DNA from 2 places in the Sporosarcina soli genome. Region 1 is predicted to be linked to the other one. Evidence: riboswitches for the same ligand, from Rfam matches in the RefSeq annotation. Region 1 holds a riboswitch; the other holds the start of a gene.
What was found. Region 1 has a riboswitch for glycine ahead of ACFPRA_RS20600 (amino acid permease). Riboswitches for the same ligand answer to the same signal wherever they lie in the genome.
Positions count from the first base shown of each region.

Region 2: it holds a riboswitch for glycine, as region 1 does, so the genes downstream of both, gcvT (glycine cleavage system aminomethyltransferase GcvT) here and ACFPRA_RS20600 (amino acid permease) in region 1, are expected to answer to the same signal.

Region 1 covers NZ_JBHSNO010000015.1:339,335-345,383, forward strand. The annotation lists gene ACFPRA_RS20590 (HD domain-containing protein) at 1-414, opposite strand, end outside; gene ACFPRA_RS20595 (protein-L-isoaspartate(D-aspartate) O-methyltransferase) at 950-1,531, shown strand; gene ACFPRA_RS20600 (amino acid permease) at 1,816-3,195, opposite strand; glycine riboswitch at 3,386-3,444, opposite strand; glycine riboswitch at 3,447-3,545, opposite strand; gene ACFPRA_RS20605 (carboxymuconolactone decarboxylase family protein) at 3,812-4,468, opposite strand; gene acsA (acetate--CoA ligase) at 4,594-6,049, opposite strand, start outside.
Region 2 covers NZ_JBHSNO010000015.1:37,630-43,678, reverse strand. The annotation lists gene comGB (competence type IV pilus assembly protein ComGB) at 1-981, shown strand, start outside; gene comGC (competence type IV pilus major pilin ComGC) at 1,006-1,308, shown strand; gene ACFPRA_RS19135 (prepilin-type N-terminal cleavage/methylation domain-containing protein) at 1,322-1,756, shown strand; gene ACFPRA_RS19130 (hypothetical protein) at 1,749-2,045, shown strand; gene comGF (competence type IV pilus minor pilin ComGF) at 2,033-2,476, shown strand; gene ACFPRA_RS19120 (hypothetical protein) at 2,457-2,636, shown strand; gene ACFPRA_RS19115 (shikimate kinase) at 2,668-3,183, shown strand; glycine riboswitch at 3,410-3,501, shown strand; gene gcvT (glycine cleavage system aminomethyltransferase GcvT) at 3,641-4,738, shown strand; gene gcvPA (aminomethyl-transferring glycine dehydrogenase subunit GcvPA) at 4,767-6,049, shown strand, end outside.

The sequences.
Region 1 (6,049 bases):
TTTATCAGCAACAGATAAAATGCGCCCCTCCAATGTCTCATCCTTACCTTCTTTAAATCGCTCCAAATAAATGTCTTGAAACTCAGATGGAAGTTCCTTTTCTACAAACTTTCTTGTCATTTCTTCCTCTACTTCACTGAATAGTTGCTTCAACTCTTTCGAAGCATATTTTACTGGTGTTTTTATATCTCCCGTAAAAAGTTCTGCGTAATCATGGTTCAATGCCTTTTCATATAGGAGTCTCCAATCCACATTCTGACCAGATTGCTCTTCGACTGTTCCAAGAAATTGAGCGATTTTTGTCACCTTAAATGAATGACTGGCGACGGAATGCTCCTGATATTTGAACTTTCCCGGACAACGAATAATTTGTTCTAAATCAGATAAGCTTTTAAAATATTGATGTACACCCATCTTATTCATCACCTTTCTTTATTTTCGGGAGCTATCGTATAGAAAGCCTAGTCGTACAACGACTCCTATTTATGCTTTCTAACGGGGCTCTGTTCACGTTAAGTATTGTCTTTCAATACTTTCCCTTATTCTGACTAAAGTATGCAGGAAAGGAACTAATATCATACAATCAAGAATTTAATCAGTCCATTTTGTCACACAGGCCATGCTTCGGCAGTCCGTTCAGCCACTTCTCAATAATATGATTAGCTGGGGCATCTGGATTTTTTCCTCTCTATAATACAAAAGACCATTAATTTTCATGACAATAAAGATTTAGCGTCATGAAAATTCCGCTTACAATTTAATCATACAGCATGACGATAACAAGGACATTGTTGTATAGGTCCATAATACTAAAAACTAAAACCATCCCCTTTTCCACCCCAAATTATGTATTTATCGGTACCGTTCACTTCATATTGTTTACGAATACCCCGTATAGGAAATGATGAATGTGCAGTGTAAGTTATGATTAAACGAAGGAGCATAGATAATGGCCAAGCAAAACTCAGACATCCTTAACTATTTTCAAAAACTAGACCGTGGCTTTTTCATGGATGAACTCAAAGAATTCGCCTATATGGACGAGGCCATTCCAATCGGACATGAACAAACCATTTCTCAGCCTTCCCTCGTACTTGAAATGACATTGGCCATCGATTTACAACCTCATTCAAAAGTGCTGGAAATCGGAACAGGATCCGGCTTCCAGACCGCCCTACTCGCCGCCTTCTCGAACTCCGTTTATACAATTGAACGAATTGCTGCCTTACATGAACGGGCAAAAGAGAGATTGGAAAAGGCCGGTTTCTCTAACATCCATTTTAAGCTGGATGACGGCAGCACCGGTTGGGAAGAACACGCTCCTTATAATCGGATTATGGTGACTGCCGCCGCTGCCCAAGTGCCAAGCGAGCTCATGGACCAACTAGCTATCGGAGGAAAAATGATCATCCCAGTTGGTCCCCCCCTTCTACAGGAACTCTTGCTCTTGGAAAAAGATGAAGACGGAGCAATCCATACGACTGTGTTGAATGAAGTGAGGTTTGTCCCATTGAAAGGAAAATATGAATAGGCAACAGCACAGTTAAAAATTATATACAATAAGAAGCTAACCCAACATCGATTCGGTTGGCTTCTTGATTTATCTTCATTTAACAAATGTTTTTGTACTGAAAGCGAAACGTCAGCTACAGAAGACTCCGACCTCCATAGGTCGCGGGATGAATGCGGTTTTGTCTCCTGTTCAACGGGTGTCAAACGCCGGCTTAACGAAGAATGGAAGGCAACCTATGTGTATTAAAAAAAGCGCCAAGTTCTAACACAATTCAAAATTGCGTTAGAACCTGGCACCCTAAATTAGCTCTCCACCACTTCTGGCTGTTCAACTTGATTCACTTTCATTTTCCGCACCTTATAAATAACAATCAGTAAAACAAACCAAGCAGGCGTTACGAATAAGGAAACACGCGTATCCTCCGCAAGAGCAAGAACGACTAGAACAAACGCTAGGAAAAGCAGGATCAAGTAATTGGTAACCGGGTAAAGCGGCATTTTGAATTTGTTTGCTTTCGCTAGCTCTGGTCTTGTTTTGCGGTATTTCAAATGGCAGATGACTGTAATTCCCCAAATAAAGATGAAACAGACCGTAGAAATACTGGTAATGAGTGTAAATACGCCTTCTGGCATGACATAGTTCAAAACAACGGAAATTAGAATGACGATCGTTGAAAAGAACAATGCATTGGAAGGGACTTTACGTTTGTCCAGTTTTGCTAATCGTGCAGGTGCATTTTTATCTTTGGCAAGTGAATAGATCATTCTACTTGTACTAAAGATGGCACTGTTACATGCCGAAGCTGCGGAAGTAAGGACGACAAAATTGACGATACCAGCGGCCGCAACAATTCCAACGCCTACGAAGACTTGGACGAATGGACTTTCCGCAGGTTTGACTGCAGTCCATGGATAGATACTCATAATGACAATCAAAGCACCGATATAGAAAACAATAATCCGAATCGGGATATTATTGATCGCTTTTGGAATAACCTTTTCGGGATCCTTTGTTTCACCAGCCATCAGCCCTACAAGTTCAATACCAACAAACGCAAATACGACCATTTGGAATGAAAGAATAAATCCATTCATTCCATTCGGGAACATTCCGCCATGGCTCCATAGATTCGTAAAACTAGATGGACCTTCACTCGTTGAAAAGCCTTTAATGATCATGAAAGTTCCGATGACAATTAATCCAAGAATCGCAATGACCTTGATCAATGCGAACCAGAATTCCATTTCACCAAAAAGCTTTACAGTGGCAAGGTTCATAATTAACAAAACAACAAGCGCAATTAAACCCGGCATCCACTGTGGTACTTCTGGAAACCAATACTGGGCATAGAGACCAACTGCTGTGATATCGGCCATTGCGATTGAAATCCAGCAAAACCAGTAGGTCCAGCCAGTGATAAAGGCTGCCATGTTCCCTAAATAATCTTGCACAAAGTCAACAAAAGAATGATAGTTCAAATTGGATAAGAGTAGTTCTCCAAGTGAACGCATGATTAAAAAGCAAATGATCCCTGTAATGGTATAGGCAAATAATATGGAGGGTCCTGCTAGATGAATCGATTTTCCTGCTCCTAGAAACAATCCAGTTCCGATTGCCCCTCCAATCGCGATGAGTTGTACATGTCTATTTTTTAGTCCTCTTTCCAATTGTTGTACTTGCATAGATGTCACACTCCTTAATTTTCAGATCATTAATATTGAGTATTCTGGCCATCATTCTGTCGCCCAGAAATAAAGCGCTTACATTTTAAAGTATTGGAAATTCATAACAGAATATTATTAAAGATGTCCCCCCTCCTTTTGTATTTCACCAATAAAAAGACAGGGGAAATATAGGTGTTCACCTATACTTCCTCTGTCCTTTTACCTGAGAGTATAACTCCTTTGGTGGCACATGGCGCTCTCCAGAGGCGCGTCCTATTATGGTCCTTTTACCTGAGAGATTAATTCTTTTTCTGGAACTTGCTCCTTCGGTGCTAAACCATACGTTTAGTCTCTCCCATAATATTCATCCGCTATTATTTAATTAATTTATATAATAGCACCTGGAAAGGTAAGTTGTCTAGTTAATATTTAGAATTTAGATATTATTTTGTCCTCGTATAAAAAGCCAACGTAGCTTTAAAACAGTAGCCGCTCATATAAAGTACGGGTTCGCATACGCAAAATACGTTCGGTTTCCAACCACAAATAAACACTTAACAAGGTCTTCACTAGCGGACTCTTGTTAAGTGTTCAACAAATACTTATTTATAAATTAATAAATCAAAAATCCGACTTATGCATCAAATGCATTTAACGCATTCACACTGTGAGCCAAAGCGGAACCTGCTTTTAGTGCTGTTGCCACCAGAATCGATTCTGCCAACTCTTCCTTCGTTGCACCTGCACCCTTAGCACCCTTTGTATGAATATCAATACAATACGGGCAGCCCGTCGTATGCGCAACAGCGACGGCAATCAATTCTTTCTCTTTGACACTCAGGATACTTGCTTTCAATGCTTTTGTATCAAAGTCAACAAATGCCTTGAATACATCACCGTTTAGCGCTGAGAACTCTTTTAATCTGTTAAAATAAGATGCCTTATATAATTCATCATCGCCATTTTGATCATATGCATTTAAGGCATTCACCCCATGAGCTAGAGCAGAGCCTGCTTTTAATGCCGTTGCAACTAGGATGGATTCAGCCATTTCTTCTTTGGTCACATCTTCTGATTTTGCTGCTGTTACATGGACTTCAATACAGTATGGACAACCTGTCGTGTGGGCAACCGCAACGGCAATTAATTCTTTTAACTTTTTCGTTAGCTTTCCTTCAGATAAAGCTAGTTTGTCAAACTGTGCGAAAGCCTTGAATGTATCTGGTGCAAGATCACTTAATTCTCCAATACGGTTAAAATATGATTTTTTATACAATTCTTCTCTACTCATTATTACTTCCCCCTCATTATGTTTTATTGTTTGTTATTTTCGACAATTGCCTCTATCAATATATCAGAAAAGGTAGAAAAAGTGTATTTTTCCGAACTGACACTCTTCTGTCCTCATTCAAGAGATTAGACGCCGACTTTTTGCAGTTCCCTTGCCTTTAATTCGCGTCGAAGAATTTTCCCGCTAATCGGAGTCTTCGGTAATTCCTCTAGAAATTCAATTTCTCTTGGAGCAGCATGGGCTGCAAGTCCACTTCGTACAAATTGACGAAGCTCTTGCAATAGCCCGTCACTTGCTTCATAGCCATTCTTTAAGACAATAAATGCCTTAACAATTTCGCCTCTCACCGCGTCTGGTTTTCCAATGACACCCACTTCTGCCACAGCTGGATGTTCGATCAATTTGCTCTCCACTTCAAATGGACCGATTCGTTCACCTGAAGAATTGATCATATCGTCACTCCGACCTTGGAAAAAGATATAACCGTTGTCATCGATTGTCGCCAAATCACCAGACACATACCATCCCTCGAATGGGAAATACGTCGCATATTTCGCAGGATCTTTCCACACTTCCCGCATGATGGCAGGCCAATTGGCTTTTAAGGCTAACTGACCGACTTTACCAGGCGCAAGCTTTTCGCCGTCATCGCCTAGAATTGCTGCCTCAATTCCTGGAAATGGTCTTCCCATTGATCCTGGAATAATGTTTTCGGATGGAAGATTGACAATGAGTTGAGCCCCTGTTTCTGTCATCCACCACGTATCGTGGATGCGGTTGGACAACGTTTTAATCCCCCAACGGATCACTTCTGGATTTAACGGCTCGCCCACGCTTAAAATGTGGCGGATCTTTGACAAATCATAAGTCGCTGTCTTTTCATCCCCTTCTGCCATCAACATTCTAAATGCTGTCGGCGCACTATACCAAACGGTAACACCGGATTTTTCTAACACGGAATACCATTCATCGGCATTAAATCTACCGCCGTGAATAATAATGGTTGCCCGGTTAAGCAGCGGTGCGAAAACGCCGTACACCGTTCCAGTCACCCAACCCGGATGGGCCGTGCACCAATACACATCCTCTTCTTTCAAATCCAATACCCATCTGCCTGTAATATATTGTTGGATCATGACTCGATGTGCATGGACAATTCCTTTCGGGCGCCCTGTTGAACCACTCGTATAATGAATGTTCAGCGCGTGTTCCAAATCTACCCACTCGATGATATCTTCCTCAACTTCAACAGCCCGTGCTTCCTCAAATAATGAAATCTCATCATCCTTACATTCTTCTGGTTCCGCCGTTATCAAAACTGTTTTCAAGGACGGCAGTTCCGCACGCGGCACCCGTTTCACCAACTCAGGTGAAGCGATTAAATAAGTCCCCTGACAATCCGCAATCCGCTCCTTCACTGCATCTTCCATAAACGCTTCAAAAAGCGGCCCGACTACAGCACCAAGTTTAATTGCGGCGAGCATGGCGATATGGCAATCGGGATGCTTTGGTAAAAAAATAAAAACAAAGTCCCCTTTTTTCACGCCTTGCTTTTTCAGAACAGTCGCCCAGAGATCCGAT
Region 2 (6,049 bases), 300 kb from region 1:
TTGGCCGAACTATTGCAGGAAGGCTACACTTTCAATGAAGGGATGACGCTGTTATTACCTCATCATATCAACAAATTCAAACAAGTTTTAATGGCGGTTGAAGACGATTTGAAAAGTGGCTTCGGTGTGACAGCGATACTCCGGCGGTTAGGGTTTTCAGCCCAATCGCTATTACCGGTAGCAATTGCGGAAGTCGATGGCCAACTTGTCCGAGCGTTAGAAGGAATGGCGGATCGTTTAAAAAAGAAAGAAGGGAAGCAAAAAAAGCTAAAAAAATTGCTCATATATCCTACCATTCTATTTCTTTTTATTTTAACCTTGTTACTCGCCTTTCGTTCGTTCTTTTTACCACATATGGAGATGCTTACTGCCTCCAGAATGGAGAGCACAACAGGCTTTGCGAAGATGCTTCCGGCGCTGGTGACGAAAATACCGGATTTTTCGCTGGCGGTTACTTTTTTCATTGTTTGTACTTTCGTTATTGGCAATCTCGTTTTTAAAAAGTTGAAACCGGCACAAAAAATCAGGCTGTTGCTTTTGATGCCCGTCATCAGAACAATGTACACCTTACGTATCACCCGTGATTTTTCGGGAGAATTAGGTAGCTTACTGGATTCAGGACTATCTATGCAAAATGCACTTGCTGTGTTGATGGACCAACAAGTGGACGGAGTCCTTACGGAGATTGCCGGCAATGTAAAGACCCACGTTGTATTCGGTGAACCGTTTCATATAGCGACCCAGTTGACCGTTGGATTGACAGAACAATTGTCGGCCTTTGCCAAGCATGGGGAGGATAGCGGTCACTTGGCAAAAGAACTTCTGATCTATAGTCGACATCTCGAACAGACAATCGATGAAAAATTGAACAAGGGACTGGCGATGTTACAGCCGATGTTATTTGGCATCATCGCCGTCTGCATTTTGGCAGCATATCTGGCTTTATTACTGCCTGTATACGGCTTAATGGACAATCTATGAAGGAGGAGAATACGGTTGAAATGGATGAAAAACGCTAATGGATTTACGCTGATCGAAATGATGATCGTTTTGTTGATTATTTCCATATTAATTCTCATTGCAATCCCAAACGTGACCAAGCATTCTAAATCGATTGATGAGAAAGGATGCGCAGCTTATGTGAAAATGGTTCAAGGGCAAGTGGAGGCTTATAAAATGGACGAAAAACGTTTGCCGGCGAACGTCGATGAGTTATCGGAAGCAGGCTATTTACCAGATGAAGCAAGATGTCCAAATGGAAGTGAACTATCTATTGATACAGATGGAACTGTCACGGCAGATGAATAAGGGGATGTGAGAGGTGAGGAGAAGAGAAGGGGGATTCACATTTCTGGAGTTGTTGATGGTATTATCCGTTGTCGTTATTATGACCTCGATCGTTTTACCGTTTGGCGACAGGTGGATTCGTACGACTTCGGAAAAGGATGCGATGCAAGCACTGATCGCATCCATCCAAAATTTACAGGCTTATTCAATGGCTAATCATGTTGTGACAAAACTGGAGTTTCAACATTCCGGATCCGAATATATTACGTCGGTCATTGGGAAACCCGAGTTTTCGAGAACCCGCTTTCCTGATGGGATGCGATTGGCATCGTCGAGTCGTTTGAAGTCGGTCGAATTTCATGCCAACGGCGATATCATTCATTCCGGGACGCTTACCCTTTTGACTAGCACGGGACAGACGGAAATCCGTTTACAATTTCAACGCGGAAGGATGATTATTTATGAATGAAGAGGGGTATTCCTGGCCAGAAGCCGTCCTTACTTTATCGGTGATCATGGTGATCTTTTATACACTGTTGCCGGTCGCTACGGCAATGACAGTAAGACTCCATTTGAGCAAGTTGGAGACATATGCAGCTGAAACTGCGCTACAAGGTGCAATTTACTTTCAGGCGTATGGTTTGATGGAAGGGAGCCGACAATTTGAAGAGGTGGATTATCATTGGGTAATCGAAGGACAGGCCGTCTGTGTTTCCTATTTTGTGAACGAAGAGAAAATGACGAAATGCATACAATGAGGAAGTTGAATGATCGTGGCTATACATTTATGGAAAGTATATTTCAATTGCTCGTATTAATTGTTTTTGTTCATTTTTTGTTGCTTTTTTTCAGTTGGAAAGGAGCGATAGAAGAGCAGTATGAAGATTATTCTACGAGGGAATGGGAATTGTTTGCGGCGGAATTACAGCAAATGCTCGCCGAAGTAAGCGAAATCCGTTTACCGCTTAGAAGTTCGATGCAATTTAAAAATGAACGAGGAAGTATTACAATTGAACAAAGTGGAGCAGTTATCCGGAAAAGAGTCGGTGGAGAAGGACATGTCCCCCTTTTGACAAATGTCCGTTCGGTTTCTTTTACCTTCGATGGCGTAGAGATGACGGTTGCTGTGACCTTTGTGGATCACTCCGTAAAAAGAAGGGGGTTTGTGGTTGGACTTTATCCGATGTGAACAGGGCGTTATGCTAATCGCTGCGATTATTTTATTATTTTTTGTCAGTCTCTTTCTTTTCACCCTCGTTTCATGGCATGATAGTCTACAAAGAACTTACGATTCGCTTGCAACGTATTACGAAAATGAAACGGCGAGAATAATGAAACAGGACGGATGAAAAATACTTGTCCTGCCGGATGGGTGATGACATGAAGAAAGTGTATCTAATCGGTTTTATGGGATGTGGTAAAAGCGCAATCGGTAAACGGCTTAGTTTCGCAACGAAGATGCCCTATTATGATATGGATCATGAAATCGAAAAAAAAATGGGGATGACGATATCGGAAATTTTCTCAACATATGGGGAGGAAGCTTTCCGAGAAATGGAGACGGAATTTCTGCGGACATTCCGGAACGAGTATTGTATTATTGCGACGGGCGGCGGAGTACCTATGCGTAAAGAAAATAGGGAAATTATGCGCAGAACCGGTCTTGTCTTTTTCCTCAATGCTCCATTCCGCGATGTGTGGAGACGTATTGCGACTTTAAAAAAACGGCCGATTGTCCAAGCGTCAACTCGTGCGCAACTGGAAAAACTATTTTATGTACGAAAACCGCTTTATATGTATAGCGCCCATTTCAAGGTGGAAACGGAAAAAAGGTCAATACATGACATCACGGATTATATTGCGTTCCAAATTAACAGGTTTAAAGGAGGAAATTAACCTAATATGGAAAACTATTATTGGATTTCCATTTAGAATAACTTTCTACCTAGATTACGTAATTGCATCCAAACACGAACAATATATAAGTTTCATCAGTTAATATTCGCGAAAACAACAATCAACTAAAAGGTATTGCGCTTGTTGAAATGAAATGTTAAGATATAAGCGAAAGGGCATTATTTATTCGAATCTTACTTAAATTCATTTCAATTGAATAGCGCGGATGATTGTATGGGGAGAGCACGCACTGGCGTCGCCGAAGGAGCAAGTAACAACAGTTATGAATCTCTCAGGTAAAAAGACTCATACATGACGCATCTCTGGAGAGTGCCATTCAAAATGGCCACCAACGAGGAAAGCCGTAAGGTAAACTTTCAGGTACAAGGACAGAGGTTCTCGATTTTAAAGGGGGCCGTTGTCTTTTTTTTATTGAAAAATGAAGGGAGAAAGCCGAATGACTGAAAATTTGAAACGTACGGTACTATTTGATAGTTATGCGAAGTATGGCGGGAAAACAATTGATTTTGGAGGATGGGATTTACCTGTTCAATTTTCAAGCATTAAAGCAGAACATGAAGCAGTTCGTACAAAAGCAGGTTTATTTGATGTATCCCATATGGGGGAAGTATTTGTAAGTGGGGAAGGCGCGCTTGCTTACTTGCAAAAGCTTGTGACGAATGACGTATCCAAACTGAAGGATGGGCAAGCGCAATACACGGCAATGTGCTATGAAGATGGTGGGACGGTTGATGACCTTCTCATTTATAAACGTGGGGATAACGATTATTTGCTAGTTGTCAACGCGTCAAATATTGAGAAAGACCTTGAATGGATGCATCAGCATAAAACGGCTGACGTCAAGATTGATGATCAATCTTCTGATTATGCCCTGCTTGCATTGCAAGGACCTGTAGCACAAGAAATACTTCAAAAGCTGACAACAGAACCACTTGCGGAGATCAAGTTCTTCCGTTTCAAAGAAAACGTCGACGTCAGTGGACATAATGTACTCATTTCACGTACGGGTTATACAGGTGAGGACGGTTTTGAAATTTACGGTTCACCTGAGGCGATCACTGCCCTTTGGCCGGCAATTCTTGAAGCTGGTGAAAACGAGGGGATCGTGCCGGCAGGTCTTGGTGCGCGTGACACTCTGCGTTTTGAAGCGGGATTACCGCTATACGGCCAAGAATTATCACAAGAGATTTCACCACTTGAAGCGGGTCTCGGCTTTGTTGTTAAGTTAAATAAAGAAGAGGATTTCCTTGGGAAAGAAGCACTTGCTGCCCAAAAAGAAAATGGTATCCCTCGTAAATTGGTCGGTGTCGAGATGATCGATAAAGGGATTCCACGCACTGGCTATAGAGTGTTCCTTGGTGATGAGGAAATCGGTGAAGTGACAACAGGTACACAATCACCGACGTTGAAAAAGAATATCGGTTTCGCTCTTCTGAAAAGTGAGCATACGGCGCAAGGAACTGAAGTGGAAATCGAAATCCGCAATAAGCGGTTAAAAGCAGTAATCGTGGCAACACCATTTTATAAACGATAATTAAATGAGGAAAAGGGGATAAGTGGACATGAGGCATCGTTACATTCCAATGACTGAAACCGATCAAGCCGAAATGATGAAAACAATCGGAATTTCATCCATCGATGAACTTTTTGCGGATATTCCTGAAAAAGTTCGGTTTAAAGGTGAATACAATATTAAAAAAGCGAAGTCTGAAACTTCTTTAGTAAAGGAACTTTCAAAACTGGCGGCGAAAAATGCGGATGCACGTACATATGCGTCTTTCCTTGGCGCGGGTGTGTATGATCATTATAAGCCGATCATCGTTGACCACGTTATTTCACGTTCCGAGTTCTATACGGCCTATACACCGTATCAGCCGGAAATTTCGCAAGGTGAATTACAAGCGATTTTTGAATTCCAAACAATGATTTGTGAATTGACTGGCATGGACCTTGCAAACTCATCTATGTATGATGGCGGGACGGCACTTGCAGAGGCAGGAACTCTTGCAGCGGGGCACACACGCCGCAAAAAATTGCTCGTTTCTGAGACGGTGCATCCTGAATCCCGTGACGTCGTCCTATCCTATGCTTCCGGTCAAGCGGTTGAAGTTGTGACGATTCCTCAAAAAGATGGCGTTACAGATATTGCGAAGCTGGAAGAATTGATGGACGAAGATACGGCGGCTGTTCTTGTCCAATACCCGAATTTCTTCGGTCAAATTGAAGATATCAAAAAAATCGGTGAAATCACACATGATAAGGGAGGACTTTTCGTAGTTTCTTCCAATCCACTCGCTTTAGGGGTGCTTACACCTCCAGGAAAGCTTGGTGCAGACATTACGGTTGGTGATGCACAGCCATTCGGTATTCCAGAAGCTTTCGGCGGACCGCATTGCGGATATTTCGCTGTAACGAAACAATTGATGCGTAAAGTGCCAGGACGACTGGTCGGTGAAACGACAGACGATGAAGGACGCCGCGGTTATGTGTTGACGTTGCAAGCGCGCGAACAACATATCCGCCGGGATAAAGCGACATCCAACATCTGTTCGAACCAAGCGTTGAATGCTCTTGCAGCTTCTGTTGCAATGACGGCACTTGGGAAAGTCGGAACGCAAGAAATCGCTTATCAAAATATTGTGAAAACCCGTTATGCAAAAGAAGCTTTTGAAAAAGCGGGCTTTGACGTGAAGTTTGGCGGCGCTCATTTTAATGAAATCGTTGTCGATTGTAAGAAACCTGTAAAAGAAGTGAATGATCAGCTTTTCGCAAATGGGATCATCGGTGGTTATGACCTTGGTCTGACGTATCCTGATCTTGCGAATCATGCGCTTATCGCTGTGAC